DNA from 3 places in the Anaerostipes stercorihominis genome. Region 2 is predicted to be linked to each of the others. Evidence: predicted binding sites of a transcription regulator. Region 2 holds the regulator's gene; each other region holds the start of a gene.
The links. Region 2 encodes Rex, which represses fermentation and respiration genes when NADH is low (regulators of the CRP and FNR family bind a similar motif). Its sites were predicted from a motif close to ATTGTTAANTANTTAACAAT; they were not measured.
Positions count from the first base shown of each region.

Region 1: the regulator Rex is predicted to act here: its motif matches at 1,691-1,710, upstream of AC27EF_RS10140 (NAD(P)-binding protein).
Region 3: the regulator Rex is predicted to act here: its motif matches at 2,769-2,788, upstream of AC27EF_RS05610 (4Fe-4S dicluster domain-containing protein).

Region 1 is NZ_BAAJCL010000011.1:15,154-19,750, forward strand. Features, by position in the region: gene AC27EF_RS10140 (NAD(P)-binding protein) at 1-1,524, opposite strand, end outside; gene AC27EF_RS10145 (DegV family protein) at 1,769-2,611, opposite strand; gene AC27EF_RS10150 (DUF368 domain-containing protein) at 2,698-3,555, opposite strand; gene AC27EF_RS10155 (DUF5721 family protein) at 3,560-4,039, opposite strand; gene AC27EF_RS10160 (S1C family serine protease) at 4,160-4,597, opposite strand, start outside.
Region 2 is NZ_BAAJCL010000005.1:18,519-23,115, reverse strand. Features, by position in the region: gene AC27EF_RS06860 (glycosyltransferase family 2 protein) at 1-491, opposite strand, end outside; gene AC27EF_RS06855 (ABC-F family ATP-binding cassette domain-containing protein) at 550-2,448, opposite strand; gene AC27EF_RS06850 (redox-sensing transcriptional repressor Rex) at 2,669-3,319, shown strand; gene acpS (holo-ACP synthase) at 3,323-3,685, shown strand; gene AC27EF_RS06840 (NAD(P)H-hydrate dehydratase) at 3,682-4,597, shown strand, end outside.
Region 3 is NZ_BAAJCL010000004.1:36,566-41,162, forward strand. Features, by position in the region: gene AC27EF_RS05605 (FprA family A-type flavoprotein) at 1-1,135, opposite strand, end outside; gene AC27EF_RS05610 (4Fe-4S dicluster domain-containing protein) at 1,289-2,734, opposite strand; gene rpsI (30S ribosomal protein S9) at 3,091-3,483, opposite strand; gene rplM (50S ribosomal protein L13) at 3,505-3,939, opposite strand; gene AC27EF_RS05625 (AEC family transporter) at 4,099-4,597, opposite strand, start outside.

The DNA of each region.
Region 1 (4,597 bases), on a different contig from region 2:
AGCACAGTCCCCGCCGGCAAATACCCCCGGCATCTTATCAAAACCGCCGAATTTTTCCGTGTTGATTCTTCCCCGCTGAACCGGTACTCCGGCTTCCTCAAAGTGCTGATACTCGATATCCTGCCCAATTGCAACAATCAGACACTGACACGGAATCAGCTGATCCTTTTCTCCCGTTGATTTTACACTGGCTCTTCCGTCTTGAATTTCACTAATCATTTGCGGTGTTACCCAAATTCCCTTGACATTGCCATCCTGATCTTTTTCAATTTTGGAAGGCGCCATCAAGGTCCTGATTTCCACTCCTTCCGCTTCTGCTCCGCGGATTTCATCCGGAAGCGCCGTCATATCTGCCACTCTTCTGCGGTAAACGATGCTGACTTTTTTCGCTCCAAGCCGGACTGCGGTGCGTACTGCATCCATCGAAACGTTTCCGCCTCCAATTACTGCAACTTCTTTTCCTTCCAAATGATCCTGTGTACCGTGACCGACATTTCTAAGAAATTGCACTGCCGAAATCACACCCTGTGCATCTTCACCTTCCAAACCTAATTTCTTATCGGTGCTGGCGCCAATGGTAATTAACACAGCATCATATTGTTCCTTCAAATCTGCAATGGAATAGTCTTTTCCGATCACTTTTCCGCAGTCAACCTGTACTCCCGTATCTAAAATTGCCTGAATATCATCATCCAATCGTTCTTTCGGAAGGCGGTAATTTGGAATTCCATAGCGAAGCATTCCACCCAGTTTCGGAAGCATCTCATATACCGTAACCTGATGCCCCATCAGCTGAAGAAAATAGGCGGCGCTTAATCCTCCCGGACCTCCGCCCACAACCGCTACATTTTTTCCGGTAGACGGCGCACATTCCGGCGGTGCCACATATCCCGCCGCATCCGCTGCCATCCGTTTCAAACCTCTGATATTCACTGCATCGTCAATCATATTTCTTCTGCACAAAGCCTCGCAAGGATGTTCACAAATGAATCCGCAGGTTGTCGGAAATGGATTATCCTTCCGAATCAGACGAATGGCGTCCTCATATCTTCCTTCCCGAACCAACGCAATGTATCCCGGAATATCCACTCTTGCCGGACATCGTGATACACACGGAACCGGCTGCTTTAAGGTACTTAAGCAACGGTGATGCAAAATGTGCTCCAGATAATCCTCACGGAATCCAATTACTCCCTTATACACCATATTTGCCGCCTCATAACCAATGGCACAGTCTGCTGATTCCATCACAGACTGTGCCGTCTCCTGAATTAAATCAAGAGTCTTCAAATCTCCTTTCCCATCCAATACATCCGTAATTAAATTTTTTAATTGTCCGAGTCCTACGCGGCACGGCACACATTTTCCACAGCTCTGGGCATGGCAAATCTCCAAAAAGGCTCTGGACATATCAACCGGACATAATCCCGGAGGGCTGGATTCAATTCTTCGCTCCAAATCTTTATACAGTCCCTCAACCACCAGCTGAGCCTGATTCGGAGTCCATAATTCTAAACGACTCATACATTTCCTCCTTTTATACAACGGAGCCATCCGTTCTTATTTTTTCGCAAAGCAAAAATAGAATTTAGTTCTTATTATTATAACTTTCAAAGCTTGGAAACGCAACCGATTTTTGTGCAATTTTAACGTTAATTTCATGACAATCTTTTCAATTTTTGTGCAAAATAACGTTAAAATAATAACAAAGAAAGGGAGACGCCAATCCATCCATTGGCATCTCCCTTTCTTTGTACTCCATAGACTCCTACGCCTCAAACGACACGATGATTCCTCCATCGCATGCATACAGACTACTGACCCCTTTTGTATCAATGATCGACACATCTTCTATATTCAGATTCTTCTTTGCAAGTTCTTTTACATACTCAGCTCTCTGCGGGCAATTACAGTGGGCAATTGCCATAGAATGACCTTCTAAACTTCCGTTCTCCTGAGCTATATGATCTATCATTTTTGCCAAAGCCTTCTTAATTCCGCGGGCCTGCGCCGCTTTCTGTATGACGCCCTCTCTGGTTCCAATCATAACCGGCTTGATGTTCAGTGCGCCTGCAATCGTTGCAGACAGTCTGGAAAGACGTCCGTTTCGTTTCAGCACCTCTAATGTCTCCAGTACAAAATAAGTCCTGAGATCTGTAATATATGTTTCTGTTTTTTCCACCACCTCAGAAAAAGAAAGCCCCTGCTCTGCCAATTCATAAATTTTTCTTGCCGTTAAAAGCTGAGTTGTGGACGCCCCTCTGGAATTGAAAACATGAATGTTCTTTTTTCCATGTTCTTCTTCATAGAGATTTTTCCCCAAGACTGCACTGTTATAGGAACCGCTTAATTCTGCGGATAATGTTACAACATAAATATCATCTGCTTTATGATAAGCGTCCATATAACTTTCCGGTGCGGGACATGCAGATTTCACCTCACCCCTGCTCTGCGCCACTTTCTTTAAAAAAACGTCCTGATCAAACGTCTGATCATCAACAATCTCTTCTCCGTCTACCAACAAAGTCAGAGGAACCCACGAATAACATCCTCTGTCAAAATCTTCTTTCACTAAATCTGTACAGCTGTCGCACACAATATGGAAACTCATGATCGTATCTCCTTTTAAACACTTTCTTATATAGTATTGATTACTACTTATTCTATCATACCCTGATCAAAAAAGAAATACAGAAACTAGGATTCTTTCTCTCCGATCTTGCCTGACCACAAAATTCCCGCCGCAACGGCTGCTATCCCGGTTAAGATTGTGAAAAAATCAACAGAAAACTTTCCAATTTCTGTGAAAATCCCTACAGACGATGCAAAAACCAAACCCAGAATTCCCCAATAAGTCTTTCCACGCTGATGTTCCAATAAATATTCCATCAAAGACGCCGTCCAAATGACCCCTGCCGCCATACCGAGAGCCATCGGTCCGAAAATCAGAATTCCCCGCACCATCCACCAGGAATCCATTTGAAAAAATCCACTGATACAATCTGTCATCTCATTTAAAATCGGCTGATAATATCCCATTACCAATAAAATGGCAGACCCGCTGACTCCAGGAACAACCATAGTCAGCGCAGCCAAAACTCCAATTCCAAACATTTTAAACGCCGTCAAAGCTGCAGGCTCTAACACCACCTTGGTTCCATTGTTTCCCAAAAATGGAAGTCCTGCAATCACTCCGAAAAAAAGAAGAAACAGCAAAATATTTCCCAAGGAAGCCTTCTCTTTCCCGGCAGTTCTGATCAGATCCGGAATTCCTCCGAGAATTAAACCGGCAAACAGTAAATTGGTCTGAACCGGGAACTTCTCAAACAACCCCCGAAGTCCATAGGACAGTCCCAGCAGTCCAGCCGCTCCGCCAATGGCAATCGGCAGTAAAATTCGCAGACTCTGTTTTGGCGCTCTCGTAAAATGATTTACTGCATAAAGAATTTTATCGTAGATCCCCATAGAAACTGCCAGCGTACCTCCGCTGACTCCGGGCATAAATCCTGCCATGCCAATGAGAGCTCCCTGACAAAGCTGCTTAAAAAATTTCATAAAATTACATCAGCTCCTTTAAACGATTTTTGACTTCCAGGTCCCACGCCTCTTCCAGCGTCCGATCCATCACAAATGTTTTTCTGGACACGCCGCCAGTACATTTTAAACGCTTCCGATCATACATCATATTTAAAAACAAACCCGCAATTTCCTCCTCGCGGACCGACAAACGATACTTCTCTAAAAACTCATGAATCAAGTCCGGTTTCAGCATCATCACAAATTGAAAGGATAACGGCGTTTTTTTCCCCTTCATCAAAGCAAAAACTTTTTCTTTTTCCTGCTCCCACGGAACACAGGGATATTGTTGATATTGTTCCCATTCTTCCGTATCATAAAACTCTTTCAGAACCCTTCCATTAAATTCATATGCAATATTCATTGCTAACTTTCCTTCTCTCATTAAAAAATCATCAAATAAATTTCCGCCAAGAAATCCCGCCATAAACTTCTTAATCTGCTCTATCTCCAGTAAGACCATGCTCCACTCCTTTCCTCTTGTATCAATGAATAAACTGTGAAAAGGAACACTTGCCAATGCAGAGTGTTCCTTTCTCTATAGATCCATTATATCTTTTTTACAATACTTCTTCAATAGATTTTACTGCGCGAAATCATAAGCGCTTTGATTGCTGTAGCTGTCGCTGCTGCTGTTATTGCTGTTACGATTACTGCTTGTGCTCGGCGCATCAGATTTTTTGCCAAGAGTCACCGTTAAAGTCTTAGAAACGTAAGTTCCCATCTGATTTTGCCGTTTTACTACAACCTTCACTTTCTTTCCAGCTTTCATATTGGAAATTCTTTCTTTTAATCCGTCCATTGTGGAGACATCTCTTCCATCAAATTTTACAATGATATCCCCTGCGCTGATGCCTGCAGACTGTGCCGGTGATCCCTTTACCACCTGCTGTACATAGACGCCGGACGGCATATCAAACTGGCTTCCCATAGAATTATCAATGGTCTGTCCGGAAACTCCGAGATATGCCTGTTCTGATTCTTTTACCGCCTCGTTTTTAATCAGACTATTGATAATCGG
Region 2 (4,597 bases):
ATTAAAATATATTGACTGACTGGAAAACGTCCGACTTCATCCCAGCAAAAGACTCTTTCTTTTGGAATGGCATGACGGTAATGGATAACCGTTTTTCTTTTAACGCCCTGCTTTTCATACACATAGTTAGACAGAAGCATGTCCAGAACTGTCCCCTGGCTGTAAAAGTTGGATAAGGTGTCCAGAATTTCACCATAAGCATATTCATTGACCCAATCGTCGCTGTCTACGACTTTTAAATAAATGCCCTTGGCATTGGCAATTCCGGTGTTGACAGCGCCGCCGTGTCCTTTGTTTTCCTGATGAATGGCACGACATATATTCGGATATTTCTTTTCGTATTCTTCCGCAATGTCAGCAGTATGGTCTGAGGAACCGTCGTTGATAATTAAAATTTCAACCTGATCTCCTCCGATCAATAAGGTATCAATACAATGACGCATATATTCCTGAGAGTTGTAACAAGGTACAACAAAGGATATTAATTTCATATAAACCTCCTAATTTGTTTTCATCCTATAGTTACTATTATAATCTCTTTGATAGAAATTAGCAAAGAGTTTCCCATTCTTCATAGAGTTTTTCCAAAGAATCGGTAATCAATGCGTGCTGGTTTCCCAGCTCTATGAGTTTTTTAGAGTTTGTGGAGTTTTCTGGCAAAGACATTTGCAGATTTAAATGTTCCTGTGTTTCTTCCAGCTTGGAAATTTCTTCCTCCACTTTTTTTAAGCGATTCTCTTTTTTTCGCTGTTTGGCCTGTTCTTCTTTTTGCTGCTGCCAGCTGACTTTTGATGCAGTAACTGTTTCCGGTTTTGGAGCTTCTTCCTGTTTTGTGTTGTTCTCTTTTTCCTTTTGGAGGAGATAATCCTGATAGTTGCCTGGATAAGAATTCAATCCGTGATCGGAAATTTCCAAAACTCTGGTTGCGGTTTTGTTTATAAAGTAACGGTCATGCGATACATACAAGATTGTACCGGTATAGGCATTCATTGCAGTTTCCAAAATTTCTTTGGAATGAATATCTAAATGATTGGTAGGTTCGTCAAGAATCAAAAAATTTGCATGGGAGAGCATCAATTTTGCAAGGGATACACGACCTTTTTCTCCGCCGCTTAAAGAAGAAATCGGACGAAACACATCTTCTCCGTAAAATAGAAACGCTGCCAGGGTATTTCTGATTTTTGTATTGGTCAGATCAGGATAAGAATCAGAAATTTCGTCAAAAATAGTTTTGGATGAATCTAAATTATCCTGAGCCTGATCGTAATATCCGATGGTGACACCGGCGCCGAGTTGGATGATCCCCTCATTTTTTCTGACCTTTTTACAGATGATTTTTAACAGGGTAGTTTTTCCGGTTCCGTTTGGACCAATCAGTGCAACCCGTTCTCCCCGAAAAATGTCAGCGCTGATTTTTTGAAATAAAGATTTTGAATTAAAAGATTTAGCGACATCTTTTAAACTTAAGACATCGTTTCCGCTGATCGTTTCCGGCTCAATGGAAAGGCGCATGTCAGCGTTATAGTCCATAGGTTTTTCCAGAACTTCGATTTTTTCTAAAGCTTTTTCTCTGCTCTCAGCTCTGCGGATGGATTTCTCCCGATTGAATCGCTTTAATTTCTGGATGACTTCTTGCTGATGTTTTATTTCCTGCTGCTGGTTTTTATATTCTTTCAGCCGAATTGCTTTGATTTGATTTCGTTTTTCAATAAATGCTGTATAGTTTCCATCAAAAAGCATGGATTTACCAAACTCAATTTCCATAACCTTATTGACAATTTTGTCTAGAAAATAGCGGTCATGAGAAACGATGATGACGGCGCCTTTATAATGAGAAAGATAAGTTTCCAGCCATCGAATGGATGCGACATCCAAATGGTTTGTCGGTTCATCCAACAAAAGTACATCTGGATTTTTCAGAAGCAGTTTTCCCAGTGCAACACGCGTTCTTTGTCCGCCGGAAAGGGTGTTGATCTGTTTGTTAAAATCTTCTTCTGAGAATCCAAGACCTTTTAATATTCCGGTGATCTCACTTTTATAGGCAAAGCCATTCATCTGTTCAAATTGGTGGGTAGCCTGCGTGTATTGATTCATTTTTTGTTCCAGGGCATCTCCTGTTAAATCTTTCATCTCCTGCTCATATCTGCGCATTTTTTCATCCAACAAAATAACATCCTTTTTAACAGAAAGCAATTCGTCAAAAATGGTATGATGGAATTGATGTTCCTGATGTTGGGCAAGATAACCGATGGAAGTATCTTTTTTTATAGAAATATTGCCTTCGTCTGCCCCAAGTTCTCCAATTAAAATTTTTAAGAGTGTAGATTTTCCGGCACCGTTATATCCGATAATTGCCAGGCGGTCATTTTCATTTAAATGAAAAGATACATTTTTGAGAACTGGCTTTTCGACAAATGTTTTGCAGAGATTCTGGCATGATAAAATCATAGAAAACTCCTTTCAAAAATAAGATATTACAACGATTTGTTGTAATTGACACTATTTTTCAGAATATCATATTTTTCTCTAAAATAAAAGGCATTTCCTCCGAAAGACTGAAAATCTGTAGAAGTGTTCAAGAAATTTTGGATAGATTCATGGCAGAAAGATTGACAGATATTAGACAATCTTATATAATAGAAACAGAATAAATGTTTGGAGGAATCAGATGGGAAACGCAGATAAGAATATTTCATCCGCAGTTATAAAGCGCCTGCCACGGTATTTTCGCTATCTTGGCGCGTTGAAGGCAAAAAATATCACTAGAATTTCCTCAAAAGAGTTAAGTGAGCAGATGATGGTAACTGCGTCCCAGATTCGTCAGGATTTGAATAATTTTGGAGGATTTGGGCAGCAGGGCTACGGATATAATGTTGACAATTTGTATACAGAGATCGGAAAGATTCTGGGGCTTGATCAGCGCAATGATATGATTATTGTCGGAGCAGGAAATCTTGGGCAGGCTCTTGCCAACTATCAGTCTTTTAATGAAGATTACGGATATAAGGTGATGGCATTGTTTGATGTGAATCCAAAATTGATTGGAATTTCCGTTCGGGGAGTTAAAGTTCTTGATACGGACGAATTGGAGAATTTTATTAAGACCCATGATATTAAAATTGCAGCGCTCACCATTCCGAAGGATCAGGCGCCGGGAATTGCCCGGAAGATGGCGGAATGGGGAATCAAAGGATTTTGGAATTTCGCCCCAATTGATTTGCATCTTCCGGAAAATGTTACGGTGGAGAATGTACATTTGGCAGAAAGCCTGATGACGCTGACTTACAATATTCACAATCGGGAAGAGAGTGAGATGTAAACGATGATCATCGGAATTGGAACGGATCTTGTGGAAATTGAGCGAATCAGAGCAATGCTTTCAAGACAAAGTGGTCTCAAAAGAATTTTTACAACCAAAGAATTAGTTTGTGCAAAGAATAATGCTGCGACTTTAGCCGGCAATTTTGCTGTAAAAGAAGCCGTTTCCAAAGTATTTGGAACCGGCTTTTTCGGTGTAGAACCGTTTGAGATTGAAGTTTTAAGAGACAAGAAAGGCGCGCCGTTTGTGTGCCTTTGTGGACGTGCAAAAGAAATGGCACAAAAACTTGGAATTGAACAAATCCATGTTTCCATTACCAATACGGAAGCATTGGTACAGGCCTTTGTAATAGGAGAACGACAATGAAATATGTATTGAAAAGTCAGGAAATGCAGGATATTGATCGGGAAACCATTCATAAAATTAAAATTCCCGGACTGGTTTTGATGGAGAGGGCCTCCCAAGCTGTAGCTGAGTGTGCAATGTCCTGCGTAAATGGAGATGCCAGAATTTTGGTGATTGCGGGAATTGGAAATAATGGCGGCGATGCATTGGCCACAGCCAGAATTCTTTTGGAACAACAATATTCAGTGGATGTTATGATTGTTGGGAATTTGGAAAAAGCATCGGAGGATCTGAAATTACAGTTGAAAATTTTAGAGAATCTCGGATATCAATTTTTGCGGCAGGCAGAGATTGCTTCTTACGATCTGTTGATTGAAGGAATTTTCGGAGTGGGACTGACAAGAGAAATCAAAGGGGAATATGAAGAGATCATTGAGCAGATCAATGTTTCAGGGAAGAGGGTTCTCTCGATTGATATTCCTTCCGGGATTCATGGGGATACCGGAAAAATTATGGGATGTGCCGTTCGTGCGGATGCTACCGTGACGTTCGGCGGATTCAAGAGAGGTCATTTGCTGTATCCGGGGAGAGATTATTGTGGAGATACAAGATTGGCATCCATCGGTTTTCATGACCAAACGATACAAAAATATGCCACGGCATTTACGCTTGAAAATCCTCGGAATCTCATGCCCAAAAGAGAAAATTATTCCAACAAGGGAACTTACGGAAAGGTACTGGTCATTGCGGGCAATGAAACAATGTCAGGCGCCGCCTGCTTTGCAGCGGAGGCAGTACTTAGAATGGGCGCAGGGCTGGTGAAGGTCTTGTCTCACAGAGAAAACCGCAGAGTACTTCAGACGAGATTGCCGGAATGTCTGTTTGGAGAATATAAAGAAATCAAAGAAGCTTTATCCTGGTGTGATTGTGTTT
Region 3 (4,597 bases), on a different contig from region 2:
CCATCACCTTTACTGTGTCATCCTTCATTGTAGATTTGATTGTGACAACAGGATCTATAATTTCCATCTGTTTCAGGCCTTCCACCAAAGCCTTCATCTGTTTCGCTGCAGTCGGAGCCCATGAACCATTTTCCATGAACGCAACTTTTCGTTTCTGATAATTCTTTGCTTTCAAATGATGCAAGAAATCTTCCATGCACGGGAATATTCCTCCATCATAAGTTGCCGCTGCCAAAACCAGACGGTCATAGCGGAATGCATCTTCAATTACTTCTGCCATATCATCTCTTGACAAATCGGCAACCACAACTTTCGGCGCACCTTTTTCTTCTAAAATTGCCGCCAGCTTTTTCGCAGCCTCCGCTGTATTTCCATGAATGGAGGCGTATGCAACTAAAATTCCTTCATTTTCCGGCTCATATTTGCTCCACGTATCATACAATCCGATATAGTACCCAAGATTTTCTTTCAAAATCGGTCCATGAAGCGGACAAATCGTCTGAATATCCAGCGTCGCTGCCTTTTTCAGCAGTGCCTGTACCTGGACTCCATATTTTCCGCAAATATTGAAATAATAACGTCTTGCCTCGCATGCCCAATCTTCCTCAGCATCCAGAGCACCAAATTTTCCGAATCCGTCGGCAGAAAAAAGAACTTTCTCTGACTGCTCGTAGGCAACCATAACTTCCGGCCAGTGAACCATCGGAGCCATGAAAAACTGAAGCGTATGCTCTCCAAGAGACAAAGTATCTCCTTCTTTTACGACAACCTTGCGTTCCTCCAGATCAAAAGTAAAAAACTGCGGAATCATCTGGAACGTTTTAGCATTTCCGACAATCTGCGCCTCAGGATATTTCTCTGCAAGAACCTGAAGACTTGACGCATGATCCGGTTCCATATGAGAAACTACAATATAATCTACTGCCCGTCCATCCAAAGCATTCTCAAGGTTTCCGATCCATTCGTCTGTTTTTCTTTTATCAACCGTATCCATCACGGCTACTTTTTCATCTAAAATCACATAGGAATTATAAGACACACCATTTGGTACAATGTACTGGCTCTCAAATAAATCAATGTCATGATCATCTGTACCAATATATTTAATTGTATCTGTAATGATAAGATCTTTCATCTCAATACCTCCAACTTCACTGTTTATCTTTTTTCAACTAAAATTCACTATAACATATTTTTTCTGATTACGCTAGCAGGAATCATTACTGTTTTTTGTACAAAAAAGAACCCGCATTGTTTTTACTATGCAATGCGGATCTTACTTTCCATATTATCTATGCATAGAAAAACTATCCATATCATAACGTTTTAAATTCTCTGTGATCTTTCGGTCATCGGCAGACTTAATCAGATTTTCACGAACTTTTTTGGATTTTATGATTTCTGCATGCCGGCTCGGTCCTCCAACACAACCGCCTTCACATGCCATTCCTTCAATAAAGTCTTCCGGAAGTCTTCCTGCCTTTAAGAACATTAACGCTTTTTTGCATTCTGCTGCTCCGTTAGCTTTGCACACTTTTATGTCCTCTTCCTGTTGGGTTTCTTTCAGGTACTCTAAAACAGAATCTGTCACTCCGCCGGAATTTCCATAGAATTTTCCAAAAATACTGGAATCCTGATATGTATTTTCTGCCGGTTCCAACTCAACCTCTTTTGCACGGAAAATTGCCTGAATTTCATTGTAATTTAAAGCATAGTCTGCATTTCCTTCGATCTTCTGATCCGCAACTTCGGATTTTTTTGCCACACATGGTCCGATAAATACAGTAACTGCTTCCGGATCTTTTGCTTTTATCATTCTGGATACTGCACACATTGGAGATACGGTTGTGGAAATCTGATCTGCCAATTCCGGATAATGCTTACGAATCATGTTAACAAAGCCCGGACAGCAAGATGTTGTCTTTTTCTCTCCGGCTCTGTAGGCTTCCAGCCATTCTTCTGCTTCACTGCAGGTTGTCATATCTCCTCCGAGCCCTGCTTCTACCAGATCCTCAAATCCTACTTTTTTCACAGCCTGTCTCCAGCTTTCCATGGTAATATCTTTTCCAAACTGTCCCTCTGTTGCCGGCGCCAAGATTCCATATACCCTTTTCCCATCTTTCAGCGCATTCACAACATCAACAATCCATGACTTTGTTCCAATTGCACCAAACGGACATTTTAACGCACACTGCCCACAGCGAATACATTTTTCTTCATCAATCACCGTAATACCGTATTCATCATAAGAAATTGCATCTACCGGGCAACTGTCTTTACAAGGTCTGGACAGATGCGCAATGGCATGATACGGACAAGCCTTTGCACACATACCGCACTCTTTACATTTTGCTGCGTCAATCTCAGACTTTTTATTTCCGGCTTCAATTGCGCCAAAGCGGCAGGCCTTGATACAATCTTTTCCAAGACAATTCTGACAATTATTTGTTACAACATAACTGGAAATCGGACAGTCTGCACAGGCAGATTTAATGACTTGAATAATATTTCCATCATCTTCTGCTCCCGGAGCTTTTCCCTCTGCAAGCCGGATTCTCTGACGAATAATCTCTCGTTCTTTGTAAATACAGCAGCGAAATGTCGGTGTCGGTCCTGGAATCATCTGTTCCGGAATGAAATCCCGCTCCTCTTCCAGAATTCCGGCAAAAGCCATTCTTGCCACAAGATACAATACATCTTTTTTCAAACTGTTGATACTTGTTTTGTCGTACATAATGTTTACCCTTCCTTTTATGCGCGCCTAACACATTGTTATTTTTTTATCTATCTGCATTATAACAAAAAAAAATCTTTTTCTCTACAATGCTCAAAGAAAAGTACAAAATTTTTATAATTTTATAACTTTTCCATAGATTCCCACATTATATTCCTCAATTGTCCGTGTACAAAATACAGTTATTGTTAAAAGAAAGACACAGAAGGAAAATGCCACTGATTTTCTCTTCATCCACGCTATGACTCTCCATTCCTCATAGATTCGTTTTCTGGTTTACATAACAAAGCTCCCCAGAACCGAAGTCCTGAGGAGTGGAAAATTCTTTTTGAAATTGTACGTTCCGAAACGCAGCATTAACGTTTAGAGAACTGTGGTGCACGACGTGCTTTTCTGAGACCCGGTTTCTTTCTTTCTTTCATTCTCGGATCTCTTGTTAAGAATCCTGCTTTTTTCAGTGTTAAACGGAAATCTCCGTCTACCTGTAATAAAGCTCTGGAAATACCATGACGGATCGCTCCTGCCTGTCCTGTAAATCCACCACCATGAACATTTACCAACACATCATATTTATCAAGAGTATCTGTAGCAACCAATGGCTGACGTACTACTACTTTTAATGTCTCTAATCCAAGATATTCATCAATATCTCTCTTATTGATTGTGATTTTACCTGTTCCAGGTACTAAATATACTCTGGCAACACTATGTTTTCTTCTACCAGTTCCATAATATTTTGCTGTAGCCACTTCTTCGTCCTCCTTCTAAAATTAATATTTGATCTCTAATGCTTTCGGCTGCTGAGCCTGATTCTTATGCTCCGGACCTGCATATACATGAAGCTTCTTAATCATCTTTCTTCCTAAAGGACCTTTTGGAAGCATACCCTTTACAGCAAGATAAATAACATCTTCAGGTTTCTTAGCTAATTTTTCTTTTAATGTCTGCTCTTTCATTCCGCCAACATAATCTGAATGATGATAATAGATCTTCTGATCCATTTTCTTTCCTGTCACTTTGATCTTATCAGCATTCACTACGATCACATGATCACCTGCATCCATATGAGGTGTGTAAATCGGTTTATTCTTTCCTCTTAAGATTTTTGCAATCTCAGATGCTAAACGTCCTAATGTATGTCCTGTAGCATCAACTACATACCATTCTCTTTCAATTGTTGATGGGCTGGCCATAAAACTTTTCATGGTGTTCCTCCTTAAAATTCTCTCAATCAATGTGTCTATATAAAATACTCCCACCGGGGCTTTGGGGTAGTATTCTCTCTTATGTCACAGTTTTATATTATATAACACGCAGTCGGGTGTGTCAAGATACAATCCATCGAATTTTATCGTTTTTTTCTGTCAGATCAGGTATGTCACAACTGGCAGGGTAATCAGGGAAAGCAGGGTTGTCAGTGCGATCCCTCGACTGCATATTGAGCTGTCCAGACCATAATCCACTGCCAGCATCACAGGCATACTTCCATTGGGCATTCCAAACATCAGCACCATAATTCCCGACAATACAGGAGGAAGATTCATCTGTCCGAGAATGAGAGCAGCGCCGGCGGGAATGACCAGCATTTTCAGAAAACTAAACCGATACATTTTCCAATCTGTCACTACTGTTTGAAAAGGCATCTGTGCCAAAGATACTCCGGTCATAATCATAGACAACGGTACTGCTGCATTTCCCAGATTATCAAAAAAATCCACTGCCGGCGCCGGAATCGAAATTCCGGATGCAAATAAAATCAGAGAAAATAAACAGGCAGCCACTCCCGGATTTTGCAGTTTTCTCCACTGAAAAGAGATTTTGACTGCAACTCCCGCCTGACAAGCTTTTTCCTTTTCAAATAAA